Methylobacterium mesophilicum SR1.6/6: one gene and its partner. The protein of the gene in region 2 interacts with the protein of the main gene of each other region in a pairwise test. Links are inferred from orthologs where the notes say so. Each region holds a gene or a part of one and is shown on either strand. Other genes may lie near its edges.

Region 1 (4,757 bases), 380 kb from region 2 along the record:
GTAGAGCGCGTGCGAGGCGCAGAGGAACAGGCGGCTGTTGTTGCGGCCGCCGAAGGTCAGATTGGCCACGGTCGATGGCACCAGGATCTTGCCGACCAACTCGCCGCCCGGATCGATGCAGTGGACCCCGTCCCCGGCGCTCGACCAGAGATTGCCGTGCTCGTCGCAGCGGATCCCGTCGGCATTGCCCGGGCTGATCGTGCAGAACACGTCGCCGCCGGACAGGGACCCGTCGTCGGCGACGTCGAACACCCGTACGTGCTGGAGCGGATCTATGTCGAACTGCAGGCCGGTCTCCACGATGTAGAGCCTGCGCTCGTCGGGGGAGAAGCACAGCCCGTTCGGGCCCTGGAAATCGTCCGCCACCACGCGCAACGAGCCGTCGCGCGGGTCGAAGCGGTAGACCGCGGCGGGCAGCTCGGATTCCTGCTTGCCGCCCTCGTAATCGGTCTGGATGCCGTAGGGCGGGTCGGAGAACCAGATGGTGCCGTCGGTTTTGCAGACGATGTCGTTGGGCGAGTTCAGCCGCCGTCCCCGGTAATGCTCCACGAGGCTGGTGATGCGCCCGTCGAGCTCGGTCCGGTGGATGCGCCGGCCGCGGTGCGAGCAGGACAGCATCCGACCCTCCCGGTCGCGCGCGTGACCGTTCTCGAAATCGCTTGCCTCCCGGTAGACGCTTAAGCCCGCGAATTCCGCCCAGCGCATCACCCGGTTGTTGGGGAGGTCGGAGAACAGCAGCTCGTCGCGGTCGCCGAACCAGACCGGGCCCTCCGTCCAGCGGAAGCCCTCGGCGAGCTTCTGCAAGGGGGCGTTCGGCAGGACATAGCCCTTGAAGCGCGGCTGGATCAGCTCGAAACCGTCCACGAGCCGACTCCTACTTGAAGCGACCGGGCTGGTTCACGGTCGGCTCGACCTGAAGTCCGGTCACGATCATCGTGCAGGGTTCGTCACCGACCGTGCCGGAGAGATGGCCCTTCCTGCCGTCGCGTTCCTTCGTGTTCTGGTCCTCGCCCATCATCAACTCGCCGGGACCCATCTCCACCCGGTGACCGTCCATGGTCTCGACGAACCAGCGCCCCGAGAGGATCGCGATCCATTGCGGGCGGGGATTCTCATGCCACGCGCCAACCCAACCCACCGGCAGGACCGTGAAGGTCACCACCGCCTGTGCGGAGTCCATCTTGTCGTTCCATTGCGGCGCGGTCTCGGGGTTGATCCCCTCGAACGTGAACCGCTCGATGTGGAACCGCTCCTGCCGGCTCACGCCCTCCGCGTCGGTGTAGACGTGCCAGTAGGGCATCTTCGGCGGGGTCGGCTCGCTCATCGTCGCTCCTGCGGCGGCGGGACACTCGTCCTCGCTCAACGGCCGGGTTCGGCGATGGTTCGCGGATCAGGCCGGCGGAGACCGGCGTGGCGTACACGCCGCTTCTGGATCGGACAGCTGACAGGTCTAACCGTCGTCGCGAGCGCAGCGGTGCAGTCCAGCGGCGCCACGCGTCGATGCGTTACGCGGCTCTGGGTCGCTTCGTTGCGCTCGCGATGACTGAGCGTTCCGGTCCGGTTGCCCCGCTCACATCTGCTCGGGGATCCGGTCCGTCTGCGCGAGGTTCGAGAACCGGGTGATGTTCGCGTCGAACTGCAGCTCCACGGTGCCGGTCGGGCCGTGACGCTGCTTGCCGAGGATCACCTCGGCCTTGCCGTGGACGCGCTGCATCTCGGCTTCCCAAGCGAAGAACTCCTCCGTGCCCTCGCGCGGCTTCTTGTTGCCGACGTAGTACTCCTCGCGGAACACGAACATGACCACGTCGGCGTCCTGCTCGATCGAGCCCGATTCACGCAGGTCCGCCAGCTGCGGGCGCTTGTCGTCGCGGTTCTCGACCTGACGGGACAGCTGCGACAGCGCGATGATCGGGCAGGCCAGCTCCTTGGCGAGCGCCTTCATGCCGGTGGTGATCTCGGTCATCTCCTGCACGCGGTTGTCGCTGCGCTTGCCCGAGCCCGAGAGGAGCTGGAGATAGTCAACGATCAGCAGGTCGAGGCCCTTCTGGCGCTTCAGGCGCCGGGCGCGGGCGGCGAGCTGCGCGATCGAGATGCCGCCGGTCTGATCGATGTAGAACGGGATCGTCTGCATGTCCCGAGCGGCGTCGGTGATCTTGTAGAAATCCTCCGGGCGGATATCGCCGCGGCGGATCTTGTAGGAGGGCACGCCCGATTGCTCGGCGATGATGCGGGTGGCGAGCTGCTCGGCCGACATCTCCAGCGAGAAGAAGCCCACGATACCGCCGTTGACGGTCTTGGTGACGCCGTCCGGCCCCTTCTCGCCGCGATAGGCCTTGGCGATGTTGAAGGCGATGTTGGTCACCAGCGAGGTTTTGCCCATGGCCGGGCGGCCCGCGAGGATGATCAGGTCGGAGGGCTGCAGGCCGCCCATCTTCGCGTCGAGGTCGGACAGGCCCGTGGCGATGCCCGAGAGCTTGCCGTCGCGTTGGTAGGCCTTGGCGGCCATGTCGACCGCCGCGGTGAGCGCGTCCGAGAACTTCTGGAAGCCGCCATCGTAGCGCCCCGCCTCGGCCAGCTCGTAGAGCCGGCGCTCGGTGTGCTCGATCTGGTCCCGAGGCGAGTCCTCAACGGGGGCCTCGTAGGCGCCGTTCACCAAATCCTCGCCGATGGTGATCAGCCGGCGGCGGATCGCGAGGTCGTAGATCGTGCGGCCGTACTCGCCGGCATTGATCACCGTGGTGGCGTCGGCGGCGAGCCGGGCAAGGTACTGCATCACCGTCTGGCCGCCGAAATCGGCGTCGCCCAGATAGGTCTTCATCGTGATCGGCGTGGCCAGCTTGCCGGCCTTGATCAGGGACGCAGCCACCGTGAAGATCTGCTGGTGGGCATCCTCCATGAAGTGCTCGGGCAGCAGGAAGTCCGATACCCGGTAGTAGGCGTCGTTGTTCACCAGGATCGCGCCCAGCAGCGCCTGCTCCGCGTCGATGTTGTGCGGGGCGACGCGGTACTCGGCCTGGACCGCTTCGAGCTTGGCCGTGAGCGCATTGGGCAAGGCCATCGGCGGACGACTCCGTATCAGGCGCCGCGGTGGGCGCGCCAGGATCACACCGCACGACCTTGGCCCCGGTATGGTTACCGAAGCCTAGTCGACGGCCGGTTCTGCCGGGCCGGAGCGCGGAAAAGCGGACGCCCGCCGACTCTCGCGAGCGACGGGCGTCCATGCTGGAACAAAACTGGAACGTGTCAAGTCTCGGGGCGGATCATCCCCAATGTTCACCGGTATACCGAACTCAAGTCGCCTCGCGGCGGAGCCGCTTCGTAGCGGTTCCCCAGCCCCAGCCCGACCGGCGAACAAGCCGGTCGGGCGGTCGAACAAGGCTCAGCCGCGGTCGTCGGCACCCTCGCCGGCATCGGCGAGCGCCTGACCGACCTCGAGGCCCAGGTCGTCGAGGTTGAACGCCTCGCGCTCGGTGACCGACTCGCCGCGGGCCTGACGCTCGGCCTCCTCGGGGCTACGGGCGACGTTGACGGTGATCTCGACCTCGACCTCGGGGTGCAGCACCACCGGCACCGTGTGCAGGCCGAGCGTCTTGATCGGCTGGTTCAGGATGAACTGGCCGCGCTCGACCGAGAAGCCCTCCTTCGAGACGACCTCGGCGAGGTCGCGAGTCGAGACGGAGCCGTAGAGCACGCCGGTCTCGCCCGACTGGCGGATCAGGATGAAGCTCTGGCCGTTCAGCTTCTCGGCGACCGCCTCGGCGTCCTTCTTCCGCTCCAGGTTGCGGGCCTCGAGCTGGGCGCGCTGGCCCTCGAAGTGCTTCTTGTTGGCTTCCGTCGCGCGCAGGGCCTTGCCGCGGGCGAGCAGGAAGTTGCGCGCGAAGCCCGGACGGACATTCACGGTCTCGCCCATCTGGCCGAGCTTGGCCACGCGCTCGAGCAGGATCACTTCCATGGTCTTTCTCCTTCAGGGTTTCGGCCGCGGAGGCCGGGGTCTCACGGCGCCGGATTGTCCTTCGGACGGCGGCGGTCGAGGGCGGTGTCGGCGAGGCCGAACACGGTGAGTGCCACCAGGGCGATGCCCTGGGTCACGAACAGGATCAGGTACATGCCGAACAGCATCAGGCCGCGCCCCGGCCGGCCGCGGGAGCGGTCGTGGAAGGCGGCGAGCCCCTGGAGCGCGAAGGCCGCGCTGAGCGCGCCGACCAGCGCGATGCCGAACACGCCGACATAGCCGGGCGCAAAGCACATCAGGATAGCGGCCGCCAGCGTGGCGAGGGTCGTCCGCGGCATGGCGGTGGAGGGGATGTCGGGCCAGGGCCGGGGCAGACGGCCGGAGATCTTCACGATCCGCGCCGAGGCCCAGAGATAGAAGGTCAGGAGCAGCGCCAGCCCGTTGGCCGCGAAGGCCGGCACGACGCGCGCGAGGGCGTCAGCCATCTCTGCACGGGTCACGTCGGACGGGTCGGATTCGGCCTTCGGCGCGGAGTCCGGTCCGGCAGCCGTGTCCGGATCGCCGCCCTCCTTCTCGGCCGGCGCCGCATCGGTGCGCCGGGCCTCCGCCGTCGTCCGCGGCGCGGGCATGCGGGTCTGCACCAGCGTCTGCGCGAGCCCGCGCAGTTGCGCGTCGAAGGCGGCGTGGTTCGGCGAGGACAGGACCGCGATGGCGATGAACGCGAGGGCTGCCGTCGCCGCGGTCCAGCCGAGCAGGCGGCCGGTCGGATACCATTCGAGGCCGTTCGGCGTCTCGCGGCCGAGGA
Region 2 (4,618 bases):
CGCCATCCTCAAAACCATCGGCGCTTGAACCCTGCCATCAAACGCGTGGGTAATTACGCCCCTTCGCCCTTCTGAAACCGAGCGAACATACATATGAAAATATACCCATAATTGAGGAAAATAAGCTAGATTTCGTGTCGAGCCTGATCGGCGTTCGCTTCTGCGATGCATGGCCGGTCTCCTCGTGCGTTGACGCGCCGCGCCCCCCTCACTATAGAGACCGCTTCGCCGAGGGGCCGCGCTTTCGCGCGCGCTGCGTCTCGGCCATCGCCAGACAACCTGACGCGACGACCGATCTCCGGCCAGGCCGGCCCGTCGGCATCGCCCGACGAAGAGAACGAGGATTTCAATGGCCAACACCGCTTCGGCCAAGAAGATGACCCGCAAAATCGCCAAGCGCACGGCGATCAACCGCTCGCGCCGCTCGCGCATGCGCACCTTCGTCCGCAAGGTCGAGGAGGCCATCGCCACCGGCAACCAGCAGGACGCGCTCGCCGCTCTCCGCGCCGCCGAGCCCGAGATGATGCGGGCCGCCCAGCACGGCATCGTTCACAAGAACAACGCTTCGCGTAAGGTCTCGCGCCTCGCCGCCCGGGTGAAGGCGCTGGCCGCCTAAACTACACCCGCAAGACCGAGACGGTTTGAAGCCCGGCCTTCGCGCCGGGCTTTTTCGTGCGCGCTGTCCGGCGTCCCGAACCTGTTGCGCGGGGACCGGGTCGGTCCGTTAACCCTGTTCAAGAATCGCTGCGATTGCAGACTCTACCGCTGACGTGTAGCTTAACAGAAACTGACGCTACACAAGCAAAGCCGAGCGATTTCGGGACTCCTACGAATCGATCTGATTCGCCAAGACTCTAGCTGCCGTGTCGAGCCCGCACGGAAACACTTGCTGAGGAGGTTCCGCGTCGTCCCCGCAAGTCCCAGTGTTAAAGGAACTGTAGGTAATTGTTGATAGGCTCTTCCAATCGGCAAAAGTTCCCCGTGGAGGGGTTGACTCCATGAGGCGGACTCTGTCCCGCCCGTTCTTGCGGGACGCTGAGGGCGTAATTCGTGCGTACGCGCGGCCTGCGGATCTCCGTGGATCGCGTCGGGAGAGCCAGTGATGCGTGTCGACGGAACGGTGGCGAGCGACGACGATGGCGGCCGCAACGGCGGAGGCGTCGATTATGGGTCCGCCTGGGCGCGGGTGAAGCGCCGGCTCCGCGCGGAACTCGGAGAGGACGTGTTCGCCAGCTGGTTCGCCCGGCTCGAACTGGAGGCGGTGGCCGGCAGCACGGCCCGGCTCACGGTCCCGACCCGCTTCCTCAAGAGCTGGATCGAGTCTCACTACCTTGATCGCGTGCTGAACACCTTCAAGGCCGAGGTGGAGGAGATCGCCCGGATCGAGGTCGGCGTCCGTGGCACCGGTGCCCCGGTCCGGCCGGTCGCCGTCGGAGCGGCCAAGCCGAACCCCGCCAGCGGACCGCTCGCCCGCCTCCACGCCGCCGGCGCGGCGGTACCGGTCGCCGCGGTGACGCCAGTACAGGAACCCCGGGCCGCGGAATCCGGTGGCGATCTCAGCGGCACGCCGCTGGATGCACGGCTGACCTTCGCGAGCTTCGTCATCGGTCGCTCCAACGCCCTGGCACACGCCGCCGCCGAGCGGGTCGCCAACCACCAGGGGGAGGGGGCGCTGTACAACCCGCTCTACCTCCATGCCGGTGTCGGCCTCGGCAAGACGCACCTGTTGCACGGGATCGGCCACGCTGCCCGGGAGGCGGGACGGCGCGTCATCTACCTGACCGCCGACCGGTTCATGTACGGTTTCGTCAACGCCCTGAAGACCCAGTCGGCTTTGGCCTATAAGGAGCGCCTGCGCGGCATCGATCTGCTGATCCTGGACGATGTCCAGTTCATCCAGGGCAAGTCGATCCAGGCCGAGTTCGGCCACACGATCAACGCCCTGATTGATGCCGGCCGTCAGGTCGTGGTCGCCTCCGACCGGCCTCCGACTGAGCTGGAAGCCCTCGACGAGCGGGTCCGCTCGCGCCTTGGCGGCGGCCTCGTGGTCGAGATCACTGCCCTTGATGAAGCCCTGCGCGTCTCGATCCTCTCAGCGCGACTCGCCGCCGTGCGGGCCTCGCATCCTGGCTTTGACGTCTCTCCGCAGGTGGCATCCTACGTGGCGCGGGCGATCACCGCTAACGGCCGCGACCTCGAAGGCGCAGTGAACCGTCTGCTCGCTCACGCCACGCTGACCGGCACCGCCGTGACGATGGAGACCGCCGAGAGTGCGATCCGCGACCTCGTGAAGAATCGCGAGCCCAAGCGGATCAAGATTGAGGACATCCAGAAGCTGGTCGCGTCGCGCTACAACGTTTCGCGGTCGGACATCCTGTCGGAGCGGCGCACCGCGGCCGTGGTGAAGCCGCGCCAGATCGCCATGTACCTCTCGAAGGTGCTGACGCTGCGATCCCTGCCCGAGATCGGCCGACGCTTCGGCGGACGCGACCACACGACAGTGCTTCACGCCGTCCGCAAGATCGAGAAGCAGATCGGCGAGGATACGGTTCTCGGCGACGAGGTCGAGCTGCTGAAGCGCATGCTTCAGGACTGACGCAGCACTCAAGTCGCCGGGATCGATGCTCTTCGAAGTCCAGCGATGATCGCCTGGTGGTCCGCGCCCGGCATGATCCGGTCGATCCTGGTCGGTGCGCCTGCCGGGTGATGCCTGCGAGATCCTCCGCGTTGCGACGCGCTCTCTGCCGGCTCCGAGGAATTCGGGGCTGGCCGAGAGCGCGCGCCCCGTGGCAGACTGGCGCGAAGGAAGACGGCCCTGTAAGGCCGCGTCGCCGACCGGCGAGGACCGACGCCCCGGGGGAGAGCTGATGACGGACGCCTTCATCTACGATCACGTTCGCACGCCGCGCGGGCGCGGGAAGGCGGACGGCTCCCTCCACGAGGTCACGGCTTTGCGTCTCGCCGAGACGGCCCTGCGCGCCCTCAAGGATCGCAACGGGCTCGATACGGCCCTGGTGGACGACGTCATCCTGGGCTGCGTCGATCCGGTGGGCGAGGCTGGCGGTGACATCGCCCGGGCCGCGGCTCTGGTGGCGGATTACGGCGCCCATGTCCCCGGCGTGCAGATCAACCGGTTCTGCGCCTCCGGCCTCGACGCCGTGAACTTCGCCGCCGCGCAGGTCATGAGCGGACAGCACGCGATGGCGGTGGGCGGCGGCGTCGAATCGATGAGTCGCATCGGCATCGGCGCTTCGGGCGGCGCGTGGCCGGTGGATCCGGCGATCGCCATCAAGTCCTATTTCATGCCGCAGGGCGTCTCGGCCGACCTGATCGCCACCAAGTACGGCTTCACCCGCGACGATTGCGATGCCTACGCGGTCCGCTCGCAGGCGCGCTCGGCGAAGTCCTGGGCCGAGGGGCTTTTCAAAGGGTCCGTGGTGCCCGTGCGCGATGTGAACGGCATCACGCTGCTCGACAGCGACGAGCACATGCGCCCCGGAACCGACATGCAGTCGCTGGCCTCCCTCAAGGCCTCCTTCGTGCAGATGGGTCAGATGGGTGGCTTCGACGCCGTGGCGACCGACGCGCACCCGGACGTGGAGACCGTCGACCACGTCCACCATGCCGGCAATTCCTCCGGCATCGTCGACGGCGCGGCTGCCGTGCTGATCGGCTCCAAAGAGGCCGGGGAGGCCGCGGGTCTGAAACCTCGCGCGCGCATCCGCGCCTTCGCCAATATCGGCTCGGATCCGGCGCTGATGCTCACCGGCCCGGTTGACGTCACCCGGAAGGTTCTGGGCCGGGCCGGGATGAGCCTCTCGAACATCGACCTGTTCGAGGTCAACGAGGCCTTCGCGGCCGTGGTGCTGCGCTTCTGCCAAGCCTTCGACCTCGACCCGGAGGCGGTCAACGTCAACGGCGGCGCCATCGCGCTTGGCCATCCGCTCGGCGCCACGGGCGCGATGATTCTCGGCACGGCGCTGGACGAGCTGGAGCGCACCGGCAAGGAGCGCGCGCTCGTGACGCTGTGCATCGGCGCCGGCATGGGCACCGCCACGATCATCGAGCGGGTCTGAGCCACCCTTGTGTGGGAGCGGCGCCACGCCGCTCCCCAAAGTCCGGGAACGCTGCTAGAGGCGCGGGCGACGATCGGCCCGCAACCGGGCCGGACGATAAAACCACGGGAGACAAGCCCTTGAACCGCCTGATCGCGACGCTGTGCCTTGGCGTCACCCTGAGCCTGCCGCTCGCAGCCCGTGCCGACGAGGCCGCGGACCGCGTCGCCGCGGCCACGACCCTCGTCAACAAGACCCTGATCAAGAACCTCCAGACCGGCTTCAACGTCGCGCTGGAGAAGACCGTGGCCCCAATGCCCGAGGCCAAGGCCGAGGCCGTCCGCAAGGAGCTCCTCACCGAATTCGACAAGCAGCGCGGCATCATGGTCGAGGGGCTGTCGAAGGATTACGCCGAGAAGTTCAGCATCGCCGAGCTGAAGCACCTCGATGAGATCTATTCGGATCCGACTTACCTCAAATTCCAGACGATGAACGCCGATCCGAATTCGTCGGTCACGGCGATCTCGCAGAACTCGGTCACCAAGCTACTGAATATGCTGGCT

The links. The genes of interacting proteins can lie anywhere in the genome.
Region 1: the proteins of dnaA (region 2) and MMSR116_RS12425 interact in binary tests that used the Escherichia coli proteins (3 or more experiments, as listed by UniProt). The link is inferred for Methylobacterium mesophilicum SR1.6/6 from one-to-one orthologs.

The regions. Positions count from the first base shown.
Region 1 is NZ_CP043538.1:2,612,273-2,617,029, reverse strand. What follows is about bases 815-3,803. They hold MMSR116_RS12425 (replicative DNA helicase), read right to left. Parts: upstream 3,059-3,803; coding sequence 1,571-3,058; downstream 815-1,570. Other genes in these bases: rplI (50S ribosomal protein L9), read right to left, coding at 3,380-3,803; MMSR116_RS12430 (cupin), read right to left, coding at 875-1,324; MMSR116_RS12435 (SMP-30/gluconolactonase/LRE family protein), read right to left, coding at 815-864. In the rest of the region: more of MMSR116_RS12435, read right to left, coding at 1-814; more of rplI, read right to left, coding at 3,804-3,952; MMSR116_RS12415 (DUF2232 domain-containing protein), read right to left, coding at 3,994-4,757. UniProt on the Escherichia coli protein: The main replicative DNA helicase, it participates in initiation and elongation during chromosome replication. Travels ahead of the DNA replisome, separating dsDNA into templates for DNA synthesis.
Region 2 is NZ_CP043538.1:2,234,664-2,239,281, reverse strand. The notes cover bases 500-3,349. They hold dnaA (chromosomal replication initiator protein DnaA), read left to right. Parts: upstream 500-1,102; coding sequence 1,103-2,596; downstream 2,597-3,349. Other genes in these bases: MMSR116_RS10545 (acetyl-CoA C-acetyltransferase), read left to right, coding at 2,868-3,349; rpsT (30S ribosomal protein S20), read left to right, coding at 500-616. In the rest of the region: MMSR116_RS10560 (hypothetical protein), read left to right, coding at 1-28; more of rpsT, read left to right, coding at 350-499; more of MMSR116_RS10545, read left to right, coding at 3,350-4,076; MMSR116_RS10540 (hypothetical protein), read left to right, coding at 4,196-4,618. UniProt on the Escherichia coli protein: Plays an essential in the initiation and regulation of chromosomal replication. Binds in an ATP-dependent fashion to the origin of replication (oriC) to initiate formation of the DNA replication initiation complex once per cell cycle.